Regions from separate parts of the Isoptericola sp. b408 genome, predicted to be linked through region 3. Evidence: predicted binding sites of a transcription regulator. Region 3 holds the regulator's gene; each other region holds the start of a gene.
The links. The regulator Rex, encoded in region 3, represses fermentation and respiration genes when NADH is low (regulators of the CRP and FNR family bind a similar motif). The targets are predictions, from matches to a motif close to CTTGTGAANNNNTTCACAAG.
Positions count from the first base shown of each region.

Region 1: mqo (malate dehydrogenase (quinone)) is a predicted target of Rex. The motif match lies at 1,980-1,999, and genes of this name have one in related genera.
Region 2: adhE (bifunctional acetaldehyde-CoA/alcohol dehydrogenase) is a predicted target of Rex. The motif match lies at 1,929-1,948, and genes of this name have one in related genera.

Region 1 is NZ_JAUQYQ010000002.1:147,177-151,547, reverse strand. It holds gene eis (enhanced intracellular survival protein Eis) at 1-351, shown strand, start outside; gene Q6347_RS06330 (hypothetical protein) at 356-1,081, opposite strand; gene Q6347_RS06325 (pyridoxal 5'-phosphate synthase) at 1,222-1,887, shown strand; gene mqo (malate dehydrogenase (quinone)) at 2,017-3,585, shown strand; gene pntB (Re/Si-specific NAD(P)(+) transhydrogenase subunit beta) at 3,647-4,371, opposite strand, start outside.
Region 2 is NZ_JAUQYQ010000001.1:1,165,533-1,169,903, reverse strand. It holds gene adhE (bifunctional acetaldehyde-CoA/alcohol dehydrogenase) at 1-1,879, opposite strand, end outside; gene Q6347_RS05450 (hypothetical protein) at 2,042-3,079, opposite strand; gene mnmA (tRNA 2-thiouridine(34) synthase MnmA) at 3,076-4,206, opposite strand; gene Q6347_RS05440 (cysteine desulfurase family protein) at 4,203-4,371, opposite strand, start outside.
Region 3 is NZ_JAUQYQ010000001.1:850,721-855,091, reverse strand. It holds gene Q6347_RS03975 (cytochrome c biogenesis CcdA family protein) at 1-83, opposite strand, end outside; gene Q6347_RS03970 (TlpA disulfide reductase family protein) at 85-666, opposite strand; gene Q6347_RS03965 (histidine phosphatase family protein) at 666-1,310, opposite strand; gene Q6347_RS03960 (YceI family protein) at 1,518-2,069, shown strand; gene Q6347_RS03955 (redox-sensing transcriptional repressor Rex) at 2,296-3,000, opposite strand; gene Q6347_RS03950 (glutaredoxin family protein) at 2,997-3,239, opposite strand; gene Q6347_RS03945 (HAD family phosphatase) at 3,320-4,135, shown strand; gene Q6347_RS03940 (30S ribosomal protein bS22) at 4,229-4,327, opposite strand.

The DNA.
Region 1 (4,371 bases), on a different contig from region 3:
TACATGCTGCGGCTGCTGGACGTCCCCGGCGCCCTCGGCTCGGCCCGGCTCGCGCCGTGGACCGCCGAGGTGCCGTTCGCGGTGGTCGACCCGCGCACGCCGGACCTCGAGGGGTCCTGGGTCCTGCGCGTGTCCGGCGGTGCGGTGCGGGTGGACCCCGACGACGCCGCCCCCCGCACGCCGGCCGACCGGCCGGTCTTCACCGCGGGCGGTCTCGCGCAGTCGTACGCCGGGTCGCAGACGTGCGCGAACCTCCGGCTGGCCGGGCAGCTGCACGGTCCCGACGGCCACGACGCCGTCTGGGACGCGCTGTGGACCGGCCGCCCGGTGCACGTGCGCGACTACTTCTGAGCGCTCAGCAGGAGGCGGAGACGTCCTTGCGGTAGCCCAGCGCCCAGCACAGCACCCCGACGTCCTGCCGGATCCCCTCGATCGAGGACCGCAGCGCGCTGAGGTCGCCGCGGAGCGCGCCGACCTCGCCCCGCAGGGCGTCGACGTCCGCCGCGGACGGCGGTTGCGGGCCGCTGGAGAGGTCGTTGCGCACCGTCGCGAGGTCGTTGCGCACCCCGCCCAGACCGTCCTCCAGGTTCGTCTCGAGGCTGTCGATGCCGTTGGACACCTCGACCAGCCGCGTCTGGAGGTCGTCCATGCCGTCGAGCTCCTGAGGCATCCCGGTCCACGACTCGACACCGTCGACCCGCCCGGCCAGCGCCTCGACCGTCGCCGTGTCCGGCGCCTCCTCGAGCGCGACGCGCAGCCGGGCGGACTCGGCCTCGGCCAGCTCGGACTGCGCGACGGCCGCGTCCACCTCGGACGCGAGCTTGCGGTTCGCCGACCAGAGCATCGCGACCCCGACGGTGGCCACGAGGGCGATCACCAGGGCCGCGGCCACGAGGACCATCTGCACGTTGACACCTGCGCCGCGGGCGGGGACCGGTCCGGTCGGACCCGGGGCCGGAGGCGGCTCGGCAGGCAGGAGGGTCGCGACCGACGTCATGGCACCGCTGCCCGGCTCGAGACGGCGGCGCGCGATGCGCCCGCCACCCTCGGGACGGCCCACGGCTCCCGGTGGATACGTCATCGCTCTCCTTCGCGCAGCAGCACGGTCTGTCCTCATCGTCGCCCGTCCCGCACCCGTGCACAAGAGTGAACACCGCACAACGGGCGGAAAAGGACGCAGGATCACCCGCTCGGAGGTCCTCCGGTCGCTACGGTGAGGGAGTGACGAGCTTCCGCGCGCGACTCCGTGACCTGCAGGTCCTCCCCGACGGCCTGTCCGGCTGGGAGCTCACCGACCTCTCGGTCCTGCCGGGCACCCCGCACGAGCTGTTCGAGACCTGGTTCGACGAGGCCGCGGCCGCGGGACTGCACGCCCCGCACGCGATGACGCTCTCGACGGCCGGTGCCGACGGCACCGTCGCCGCGCGGACGGTGCTGCTGACGGACCTCAGCTCCGCGGGCTGGTGGTTCGCCGGCCACGCCACCAGCCCCAAGGGCCGCGAGCTGGCCGCGAACCCGCACGCGGCCCTGACCTTCCTCTGGCAGGGGGTCGGACGCCAGGTCCGGGTGACCGGCGCCGTGACGTCGCACCCGGAGGCCGGTGCCGCCGACCTCCGGAGCCGGTCGGCCGGGTCCCGCGCCACGGCGCTGGTGGACCACCAGAGCGAGGTCCTCGACGACCTGGCCGACCACCGCGAGGCCTGGTCCGCCGCACTGGCGGAGGTGCGCGCGGACCCGGAGCTGGTGGTGCCGACGTGGACGGCATGGTGCCTGGCGCCGACGACCGTCGAGTTCTGGCGCTCGGGCGGCGGCACGGGACAGACGCGGGTGCGGTACCGCCGCGGCGGGCAGGAGGAGGCCTGGACCACGGAGCTCCTGTGGCCCTGACGCACCGCACGCCCCTGACCTGCGGGAACGAGATCGACCTGGTGTGACGTGCATCACTGCAGGTCAGACGCCTTGTGACGTTGTTCACATTCTTTGTGACAGTTTTCACCAACGACCTAGCATGGCCCGGTGACTTCGCGCGAAACAGCCCCCCGCCAGCGGCCCTCGGACGCCGTCGACGTCGTCCTCGTCGGCGGCGGCATCATGAGCGCCACCCTCGGAACCCTGATCCAGCAGCTCGAGCCGACCTGGTCGATCCGCATCATCGAGCGGCTCGACGACGTGGCGCTGGAGTCGTCGAACCCGTGGAACAACGCGGGTACCGGCCACGCCGCCCTGTGCGAGCTGAACTACACCTCGGAGAAGCCCGACGGCACCGTCGACATCTCCAAGGCGGTGCAGATCAACGAGCAGTTCGAGACCTCCCGCGAGCTCTGGCAGCACCTGCTCGCCACCGGCCAGCTCGCCGACCAGTCCTTCATCCAGCGCACCCCGCACATGACCTTCGTGCGCGGGGCCGAGAACGTGGAGTTCCTGCGCCGGCGGCACGCGACCATGACCGCGCACCCGCTGTTCCGCGACATGGAGTTCTCCACCGACCGCGCCGAGATCGCCCGCTGGACCCCGCTGCTGACCGAGGGCCGCGACGCCGACGAGCCCGTCGCCGCCACCCGGTCCGTGGCCGGCACCGACGTGGACTTCGGCAACCTCACCCGCCAGCTCGTCGACAACCTGGTGCGCCACGGCGCCGAGCTGCAGCGGCAGCACGAGGTGACCTCCCTGAAGCGGACCAAGGACCGTCGCTGGCGGCTCAAGGTGAAGGACCGGTCGTGGAACGCCCCGCGCCGCACCTCCACCGTGACCGCCCGGTTCGTCTTCGTGGGCGCCGGCGGCGGGGCTCTCCCCCTGCTCCAGTCCGCGGGCATCCCCGAGATCAAGGGCTTCGGCGGCTTCCCGATCTCCGGGGAGTTCCTGCGCACCGACAACCCCGAGATCGTCGCCCGCCACCACGCCAAGGTCTACGGCAAGGCCGACGTCGGCGCCCCGCCGATGTCCGTGCCGCACCTCGACACCCGCGTGGTCGACGGCAAGAGCTACCTGATGTTCGGTCCCTACGCCGGCTTCAGCCCCAAGTACCTCAAGCAGGGCAAGTACCTCGGGCTGATCACCTCGCTGCGCGCCCACAACATCACCTCGATGCTCGGCGCCGGCCTGAAGAACATCGACCTGACCCAGTACCTGCTCGGCCAGCTCGCCGCGGCGCCGGAGTCGAAGTTCCACTCCCTGCAGCAGTTCATGCCGACCGCGCACCCCAAGGACTGGGAGAAGATCACCGCGGGCCAGCGTGTCCAGGTGATCAAGCGCGACGCCGACGGCAAGGGCGTCCTGCAGTTCGGCACCGAGGTCGTCTCGGCCGCCGACGGCTCCATCGCCGGTCTGCTGGGTGCGTCGCCGGGGGCGTCCACCGCGGTCTCGGCGATGGTCGACGTGCTCGACCGCTGCTTCCCGGAGGAGTTCCCCTCCTGGCGTCAGCAGCTCGCCGCGATGATGCCCAGCCTCGACGGCGTCCCCGCCGACGCCCGCGAGATCGACACCACCGCCAGCGCCGCGGACGAGCCCGCGGCCGGGCTGCCGGAGCCGGTCGACGGCGTGCTGCCCGCCAGCGTCTACGAGTCCCGGGCGGACTCCCGCTCCTGACGGCGGTCGCCCGACGGCCCGGTGCCGGCCCCGCGACGGGCCGGCACCGGGCCGTCGTCGTTCACAGCTCCTGGATGATCCGCTCGACCTGCTCCTTGGCGTCGCCGAAGATCATCGCCGTGTTCTCCCGGAAGAACAACGGGTTCTGCACCCCGGCGTACCCGGTGGCCATCGAGCGCTTGAACACCACGACGTCACGCGCCTGCCACACCTCGAGCACCGGCATGCCGGCGATCGGCGAGCCCGGGTCCTCCTGCGCGGCCGGGTTGACGGTGTCGTTGGCGCCGATGACCAGCACCACGTCGGTCGTGGTGAAGTCGCTGTTGATCTCCTCCATGCTCAGGACCACGTCGTAGGGCACCTTGGCCTCGGCCAGCAGCACGTTCATGTGGCCGGGCAGACGGCCCGCGACGGGGTGCACACCGAACCGGACGTTCACCCCACGGTCCCGCAGCTTGTCGGTCAGGTCCGCCACCGGGTACTGGGCCTTGGCCACGGCCATGCCGTACCCCGGCACGATGACCACGGAGGTCGCGTTCGTCAGCTGCTGGGCGACGTCCGCCGCGTACGTCTCCCGGTGCTCACCCTCGACCCCGGCGGCCGCCGGGCTGCCCGGCTCGGCGCCGAAGCCGCCGAGGATGACGGAGACGAACGACCGGTTCATCGCCCGGCACATGATGTAGGACAGGATCGCACCGGAGGATCCCACCAGGGCGCCGGTGATGATCAGCAGGTCGTTGCCCAGCATGAAACCGGCGGCCGCGGCGGCCCAGCCCGAGTACGAGT
Region 2 (4,371 bases), 310 kb from region 3:
TGCCCGAGGACGTCGGGATGCAGACCAGCTGGGCCTTCTCGCCGAGCTCCGGGTACCGGAACGCCCGCTTGCGCACGTCGAAGAACTTCTCGCGCAGGTCGCTGAAGGCCACCTCGGGGTGCTCGTACTTGAGCCACATGACCTTCGCGGCGTCCATCGGCGAACCACCGCCGATCGCGATGATCGTGTCCGGGCGGTGGTCACGCATCAGCAGGGCACCGCGCTCGACCGTCTCGACGCTCGGCTCGGGCTCGACGGTGTCGATGATCTGCACGGCGACCTTGTTCGCGCGGCGCTGGAGCACGTCGAGGATCTTGTCGACGATCCCGAGGGACTGCATGACGCCGTCGGTCACCACGGTGACGCGCTCGACGTCCGGCATGTCGACCAGGTACTGGATCGCGTTGGGCTCGAAGTACGTCTTCGGCGGCACCTTGAACCACTGCATGTTGTTGTTCCTCCGCGCGACCCGCTTGATGTTGACGAGGTTCACGGCGCTGACGTTGTTCGACACCGAGTTGTGCCCGTAGGAGCCGCAGCCCAGCGTCAGCGACGGGATGAGCGCGTTGTAGATGTCCCCGATGCCGCCCAGGGCGCTGGGCTGGTTCCACAGCACCCGCACCGCCTTGACGGCGTGCCCGAACCGCTCGGCGAGCCCGGCGTCCGTGGTGTGGATCGCCGCCGAGTGGCCGAGACCGTCGAACTCGACCATCTGCTCGGCGAGGCGGACACCCTCGTCGGTGCTGCGCGAGCGCAGCACGGCGAGCACGGGCGACAGCTTCTCGCGGCTCAGCGGCTCCTGCGGCCCGACGCCGGAGATCTCGGCCAGGAGCACCGAGGTGTCCTCCGGGACCTCGAAGCCGGCCTGCTCGGCGATCCAGGCCGCCGACCTGCCGACGGCGGCGGCGTTGAGCTTGGCACCGCTGCAGGCGGCCGTGTCGGCGCAGGCGCCGAAGAGGTACTCCTCGAGCCGGGCCTTCTCCTCGGGGGAGGCGACGTGGGCGTGCATGGTCCGGAAACCGTCCATCACCTCGTCGTAGACCTCGTCGTCGATGATGACGGCCTGCTCCGAGGCGCAGACCACGCCGTTGTCGAAGCCCTTGGACAGGACGACGTCGTTGACGGCACGGCCGATCTTCGCGGTCTTCTCGATGTAGGCGGGGACGTTGCCGGCGCCGACGCCGAGGGCGGGCTTCCCGGCGGAGTAGGCGGCGCGCACCATGGCGTTGCCGCCGGTGGCCAGGATCAGCGAGACGCCGTCGTGGTGCATCAGCGCGCTGGTCGCGGCGAGGCTGGGCTCGGTGACCCACTGGATGCAGTCCTCGGGCGCGCCGGCCTCGATCGCGGCGTCGCGCACGATCCGGGCGGCCTCCGCGGAGGAGCGCTGGGCGTTGGGGTGGAAGGCGAAGATGATCGGGTTGCGCGTCTTGAGGGCGATGAGGCTCTTGAAGATCGCGGTCGACGTCGGGTTGGTGACCGGGGTGATGCCGGCGACGACCCCGACGGGCTCAGCGATCTCGACGATGCCGCGCAGCTCGTCGCGCGCGACGACCCCGACCGTCTTGAGCTCGGCCATCGAGTGGGTGACGTGCTCGCAGGCGAAGATGTTCTTGGTGGCCTTGTCCTCGAAGACACCACGCCCGGTCTCGTCGACCGCGAGCTGGGCCAGGTTGCCGTGCTCCCGCAGCGCCGCGACCGACGCCTTCTTGACGATGTGGTCGACGTCCTCCTGCGTCAGCGTCGCGTAGGCCGCCAGCGCCTTGAGCCCGCGCTGGACCATCGCGTCGACGGCGACCTCCGGCGCCGGGGGCTCGACCGTCGGGACGTCGGTCGGCGTGACCTCCGGTGCGGCGCTGGTCGTGGTGGTGTCGGTGCTCATGTCGCCCTCCCCTGAGGGGCTGTGGCCGTTCCTCGGCCTCCGGATCTGACAAGTGAAGACTTTCACAAGATGTGGTCAGACCACAAGTCGCCCAGGGCGAGAGACAGGACACATCCGCAGGTCAGATGGCTGAGGCAACCATCTGCGAGGGGTGGCGCGGGGTCAGTCCGCGGCGCGCTCGGCGAGCGCCTCGGCCACCCGGCCCAGGTTCGCCAGTCCCGCCCGGTGGTCGTCCACCGAGCCGGGGGTGCGCCGCGGGGCCGCCAGGACGGTGACCGACTCCAGCCCGGCGGCGGGCAGCCCGATGCGGCGCCACGGCTCGGCGACGAGCCGCACGAGACCGCCCAGCTCGGGGCCTGCGCACTGCGACACCCTGGCCGGGGGCAGGCCCGCCCAGAGCCCGACCTTGCGCTCGGTCGCCCGCGCCACGAGCTCCCAGGCACGTTCGTTCCAGCCCTCGGGGGCGACGTCGGCCAGGTCCAGACCGATGGCGTCGGCTCCGGCGAGCACCACGGGCGGGATCCCCACCCACGTGCCGCCGAGGTGGACGACGACCCGGGCACCGGCGTCGTGCACCGCCTCGACCACGGGGCGCAGACCCTCCACGATGTCCGGACCGGGCACCCCGCGGAGGCGCGAGAAGCCGGAGAAGGTCGGCAGCACGCCGGCGTGCACCTGCCCGAGCAGCGGCTCGGCGAGCTGCACGACGACGTCCGCGCCGGGCACCTGGTCACGCACCTGCGCGACATGGTCGGCCAGTCCCACGGCCAGCGCCTCGGTGAGGGCCGCCCGCCCGCCGACATCGGCCAGCACCCGGTCGCCCCGCGCGGACCACAGCTCGGCGGCGAGGGTCCACGGGCCCGTCACCTCGACGGCCAGCGGCCCCGTGTACCCGTGCCCGGTGATCGCCAGGGTGGCGAGGTCCTCGGCCAGCAGGGACCGAGCGCGGCGGGCGTCGACGCCGTCGTGGTCCGCGAGCTTCCAGCCGTGCGGGCCGAGCTCGACGGCGTGCTCGGCCAGCAGCAGCGAGGTCCGGGCGGTCGCCCCTGCGCCGGGACCGCGGCCCGTGAGCTGGACGAGGAAGGGGATCGGCTCGACGCCGGTGGGCAGGTCGGCGAGGTCCCCGAGCACGGTCTGCTGGGCCTCGAGCACGTCGCGCTCTCCCCCGGGCCAGGGCCCGTGCCCGCTGACCGCCGTCACGCGTGCACCACGGTGGCCGTGGGTGTGGCCGACGCGGCGGTGTCTCGGCGCGCGCCGGAGACGGTGCCCTGGCCCAGCACCTGCGTGCCGCGGTAGACCACGATCGACTGCCCGGACGCGATCCCGCGCAGCGGCTCGCCGAGCCGGACCTCCAGGCCCGCCGCGCCGTCGGACGTCGCCCGGACCTGGGCGGGGACCGCCCGGCCGTGGGCGCGCACCTGGACGGTGACGTCGGTCCAGTCGTTCGGGGCCGGGACGAGCCACGTCGCCCGGCCCGCGTCGATGTGGTCGACCGTGAGCAGCTCGGAGGGGCCGACGACGACGGTGTTGGACTCGGTGTCGACGTCGACGACGTAGCGGGGCTTGCCGTCGGCGGCGGGGCGGCCCAGGCCGAGGCCCTTGCGCTGGCCGATCGTGTAGGCGAAGGCGCCGCGGTGCTCGCCGACGACGGTGCCGTCGGTGTCCACGACCTCGCCGGGCTTCTCGCCGAGGCGGTCGCGCAGGAACCCGCGGGTGTCGCCGTCGGCCACGAAGCAGATGTCGTAGGAGTCCGGCTTGGCGCTGACCGAGAGCCCGCGGCGCTCGGCCTCGGCGCGCACCTCGTCCTTGGTGGCGAAGTGGCCCAGCGGGAACACCGAGCGGGCGAGCCGCTCGGGGCCCATGACGGCGAGCACGTAGGACTGGTCCTTGGCGTCGTTCGGCGAGCGGTGCAGCTCGGGGCCGTCGGGGCCGTGCTCGATGCGCGCGTAGTGGCCGGTGGCCACGGCGTCGAAGCCCAGCGCGGTGGCCTTGTCGAGCAGCGCGGTGAACTTGATGTGCTCGTTGCAGCGCACGCACGGGTTGGGCGTGCGGCCGGCCGAGTACTCGGACAGGAAGTCCGCGACGACGGTCTCCTCGAAGGTCTCGGACAGGTCCCACACGTAGTACGGGATGCCGAGCACGTCGGCGGCGCGGCGGGCGTCCCCGGCGTCCTCGATGGAGCAGCAGCCCCGCGACCCGGTGCGGAACTGGTCCCGGTTGCGGCTCAGGGCCATGTGCACCCCGACGACCTCGTGCCCGGCCTCGACGGCGAGCGCGGCGGCGACGGCGGAGTCCACTCCCCCGGACATGGCGGCCAGGACCCTCATGCGGCACCTCCGGTCAGCGGGCGGGTGGAGACCAGACCCGCGGCACGGGCGCGGTCGGCGACCTGGGGCAGCGCCTCGAGCAGCCGGTCGACGTCGGCGCGCGTGGACGTGGCGCCCAGGGAGAACCGTAGGGCACCGCGGGCGTCGGCCTCGGCGACCCCCATC
Region 3 (4,371 bases):
GAGACCAGACCGGCCAGCAGCGCGACGGGGACGGCGAGCAGCATCGATCCGCTCACCGCCGTCGTCGCGAACAGCTCTCCCATCTCAGGCACCCGCCATCGCGTCGTCGATCAGGCTGTTGAGGGTGCTCTCGGACACCTCGCCGACGACGCGGGCGGCCACGCGACCCTCGGCGTCGAGCACGACGGTGGACGGGACCGCCTGCAGCGGCACGACGCCCGACAGCCCGGCCACGACCTGGCCGCTGCGGTCCTCGATCGACGGGTAGGGCACCTCGAAGGTGCGCTGGAAGGCGAGCGCGGCACCGGCCTCGTCCTCGGTGTTGATGCCCAGCAGGTGCACCCCCTCGTCGGCGCGGTCCGTCGCGATCGAGACCAGGGCCGGAGCCTCGGCGCGGCAGGGCGCGCAGCCTGCGTACCAGGTGTTGAGCACGACGACGTCCCCGCGCCAGTCGGCGGTGGAGACCTCGTCCCCCTCGAAGCTGGTGCCCTCGACGACCACCGGCTCGGTCCGGTCGGCCGGCTCCCACTGCTGCACGGTGCCGTCGCCGGAGACGAACCCCTGGCCGACGACGTCGCCCGCGCCGGAGTCGGCGGCGCCGCACCCGGCCAGCGCGAGGGCCGTCCCGAGGGCGAGCGCGACGCCCGCCGCGTGGCGGCGCGCCATCAGGCGCCCGCCTGCGGCTCGGCGCCGACGAGCAGGTCCCCGGCGGGTTCGGCGTAGTGCAGTCCGGCGAAGTGGTCGTCGGTGAACGTCAGCGACGTCAGCGAGGCCAGCGCGCACTGGCGACGCCGCGGGTCGTGGGCCAGGCGCCTGCCCTCGAAGGCCAGCCGGGTCAGCCAGACGGGGAGCTGGTGGCTCACCAGGACGACCTCGCGCCCCGCGTGGGCACGTCGGGCGTCGTCGACGGCGGCCCGCATGCGCACGACCTGGTCGGCGTAGGCCTCGCCCCAGGACGGCCGCAGCGGGTTCCACAGCAGCTTCCAGTACCGGGGGTGGGCGAGCTGGGCGGGGTTCGTGCCGATCGTCGAGCCCTCGAGCAGGTTGCCGGCCTCGATCAGCCGGTCGTCGGTGGCCAGCTCCAGGCCGAACGCGGCGGCGACGGGCGCGGCGGTCTCCTGGGCGCGCTGCAGCGGGCTCGCGACGACGGCGGCGACGTCCCGGCCGGTGTCGGTGAGGTGGTCCGCGACGCGTCGCGCCATCTGCTGACCGCGGTCGGACAACCGGTAGCCCGGGATGCGTCCGTACAGGACGCCGTCCGGGTTGTGGACCTCGCCGTGCCGCATCAGGTGGACGGTGGTGGTGGCCATGCGCCTTAGTGTCCCAGATCCCGGGGGTGGACCGGTCGGCGCGACAGGCGTCGTGAGCCGCGTCACGATCGGGCCGCGGACCGGTCTCCGAACTCGTCCGGACGGCGCGGGAATACTGCGCCGGGGTGCCCTGTTCATGCATTTCGATGGAACGATCCGGACGCGATCGCATCACGTCCTGCAACCGATCTGACAAGGAGCCACCCCATGGCCACCCCCCTGCCCCCGGCCCTGACCACCGGCACCTACGCCGTCGACGCCGGCCACTCCACGGCGTCGTTCTCCGTCCGCCACGCCGGCATCTCCAAGGTCCGCGGGACCGTCGGCATCTCCGCCGGGACGATCACCGTGGGCGAGGACCTCGAGTCCTCCTGCGTCGCGGTGACGCTCGACGCGAGCGCCGTGAGCACCGGTGACGAGAACCGCGACCAGCACCTCAAGAGCGCGGACTTCTGGCACGCCGAGGAGCGCCCCACCTGGACCTTCACCTCGACCTCGGTCACCGCCGACGACGACGCCTACATCGTCACCGGCGACCTGACCATCAACGGCGTGACCCGGTCGGTGGACCTGCCGGTCGCCTTCGAGGGTGCCGCGACCGACCCGTTCGGCAACAAGCGCGCCGGGTTCGAGTCCGAGATCGTCATCAACCGCAAGGACTTCGACCTGACCTGGAACGCCGCGCTCGAGACCGGCGGCATCCTGGTCGGCGAGAAGGTCAAGATCGCTCTCGACGTCTCGGCGATCGAGCAGAACTGATCCCACCACGCCGGTGAACCGGCGCCTGTCGGCGTCGTGCCCGCCGCACCTCGCCGTCGCCGGTCAGCGCACGGGAACCGCGTCCGCGCGGATCCCGTGCGCTGACTCGTGCAGCGGGGGCCTGACTCGTCACGGGCCGTCCTGACTCGTCACGGGCCGTCCTGACTCGTCACGGGCCGTCCTGACCCGCGGCGAGACGGCCCGGCCCGCAGGATGGTGCGCGGGCTCAGGCGGAGGGCTGGACCCCGGCCACCGCGGGGTCACCGTCGACACCCACGGCGTCCCCGGACTGCGCGTGCCGCGCCGCGGCGTGGAACGCGAGGATCTGCAGCTCACCCGCGACGTCGACGCTGCGCACCACGACGTCGTCGGGCAGCTGCAGCGCCACCGGCGAGAACGACAGGATCTCGCGCACCCCGCAGGCCACGATCCGCTCGGCCACCGCCTGCGCCGCCGCACCCGGCGTCGCCAGGATCACCATCGACACCCCCCGGGCGGCGAGGATCTCCTCGAGACGGTCGGAGTGCTCGACCTCGAGGCCGGCGGCGCTGCGACCCACCACGTCCGGGTCGGCGTCGATCAGGGCCACCAGCCGGAACCCGCGGGCCGCGTAGCCCGAGTAGTTCGCCAAGGCGTTGCCGAGGTTGCCCACGCCGACGATGGCGAGCCGGTGCTCCGACCCGAGCCCGAGCGCGGCGCTGATCGAGGACGCCAGCGTCTCCACGTCGTACCCGACCCCGCGGGTCCCGAAGGACCCCAGGTAGGACAGGTCCTTGCGCAGCTGGGCCGAGCCCACGCCGGACCGCTCCGCCAGCCCGGAGGACGACGTCGTGGTGACGCCGTCGCTCAACAGGTCGCGCAGGGCACGCAGGTAGAACGGAAGCCGCGCCACCGTCGCCGCGGGCACCGTCACCTCACCGATCTCGATCACGTCCGCTTCCCTCCCGGGGGGACCGCCAGACGGCGCGCCAACCTCACCGCGTCCACCCGCCAGAACCCCTGCTGCACGCCGTCCACCTCGACGACGGGCACGTAGTCGCCGTACCGCTCGGTCAGCGCGGCATCGGCCTCGATGTCGATCTCCCGCCACGCAGCGCCCGCCTGGTCGCACACCGAGGAGACCACCTGCCTGGCGTCGTCGCACAGATGGCAGCCGGGTCGGGTGTACATCACCACCCGTGCCGTCTCCTCAGGGGTCGTCGGGGTGCCGCTCACGAGGACAGCGTATCCGCGCGGCTACAGTGGACCGCATGCCGTCTCACGCCGACCCCCCGGTCAGCCCGCCGGCGGCAGCGTTCTTCGACGTGGACAACACGATCATCCGCGGCGCCAGCTCGTTCCACCTGGCCCGGGCGCTGTACCGGCGCGAGTTCTTCGGGACCGCCGACCTGCTGCGGTTCGGGCTGATCCAGGCCAAGTACCTGCTCTTCGGCGAGTCGCGCACCCAGATCGAGACCGTGCGCAGCCGGGCGCTGTCCCTCATCGCCGGCCGCTCGGTCGCCGAGATCACCGCCGTGGGCGACGAGGTCTACGACACCGTCCTGGAGCTGCGGATCTTCCCCGGCACGAAGCGACTCCTGGACGAGCACCTGGCGGCCGGGGACCAGGTCTGGCTGGTCACCGCGACGCCGGTCGAGATCGGCGGCCTCATCGCACGCCGGCTCGGCGCGACCGGCTGCCTCGGCACCATCGCGGAGCACGAGCGGGGGTACTACACCGGCGCGCTGGTGGGCGACCTCATGCACGGCGAGGCCAAGGCTGCGGCCGTGCGGGAGCTCGCGGAGCGCGAGGGGCTCGACCTGGACCACTCGTACGCCTACGGGGACTCGCTGAACGACCTGCCGATGATGCGGTCCGTCGGCCACCCCTGCCCGATCAACCCCGACGTGCGTCTGCGTCGGCACGCCAAGGAGGTCGGCTGGCCGATCCGCGAGTTCCGCGGTCGCGGTCAGCGGGTGGCGCACCGCGGCGTGCGGACCGCGTCGTGGGCAGGCGCGGCCTGGGTCGCGGGCCTCGTGCTCCGGGCCGCGCAGCGTGCCATGCGCCGACGCGTCCGGGGCCGCTGACCGGGGACGCCCCTCCCCACGGACGCAGCGAGCCCGGCACCCCTAGGGTTACCGGGCTCGCTCAGCACGACCCGCCGGACGGCGGGCGGTGCCTCACTTCTTGTTGCGACGCTGGTGGCGCGTCCTGCGCAGCAGCTTGCGGTGCTTCTTCTTCGCCATGCGCTTGCGGCGCTTCTTGATGACGGAGCCCATGAGGTCCTCACAATGCTGATCGGTGGTCGGACGGCGTTGGCACC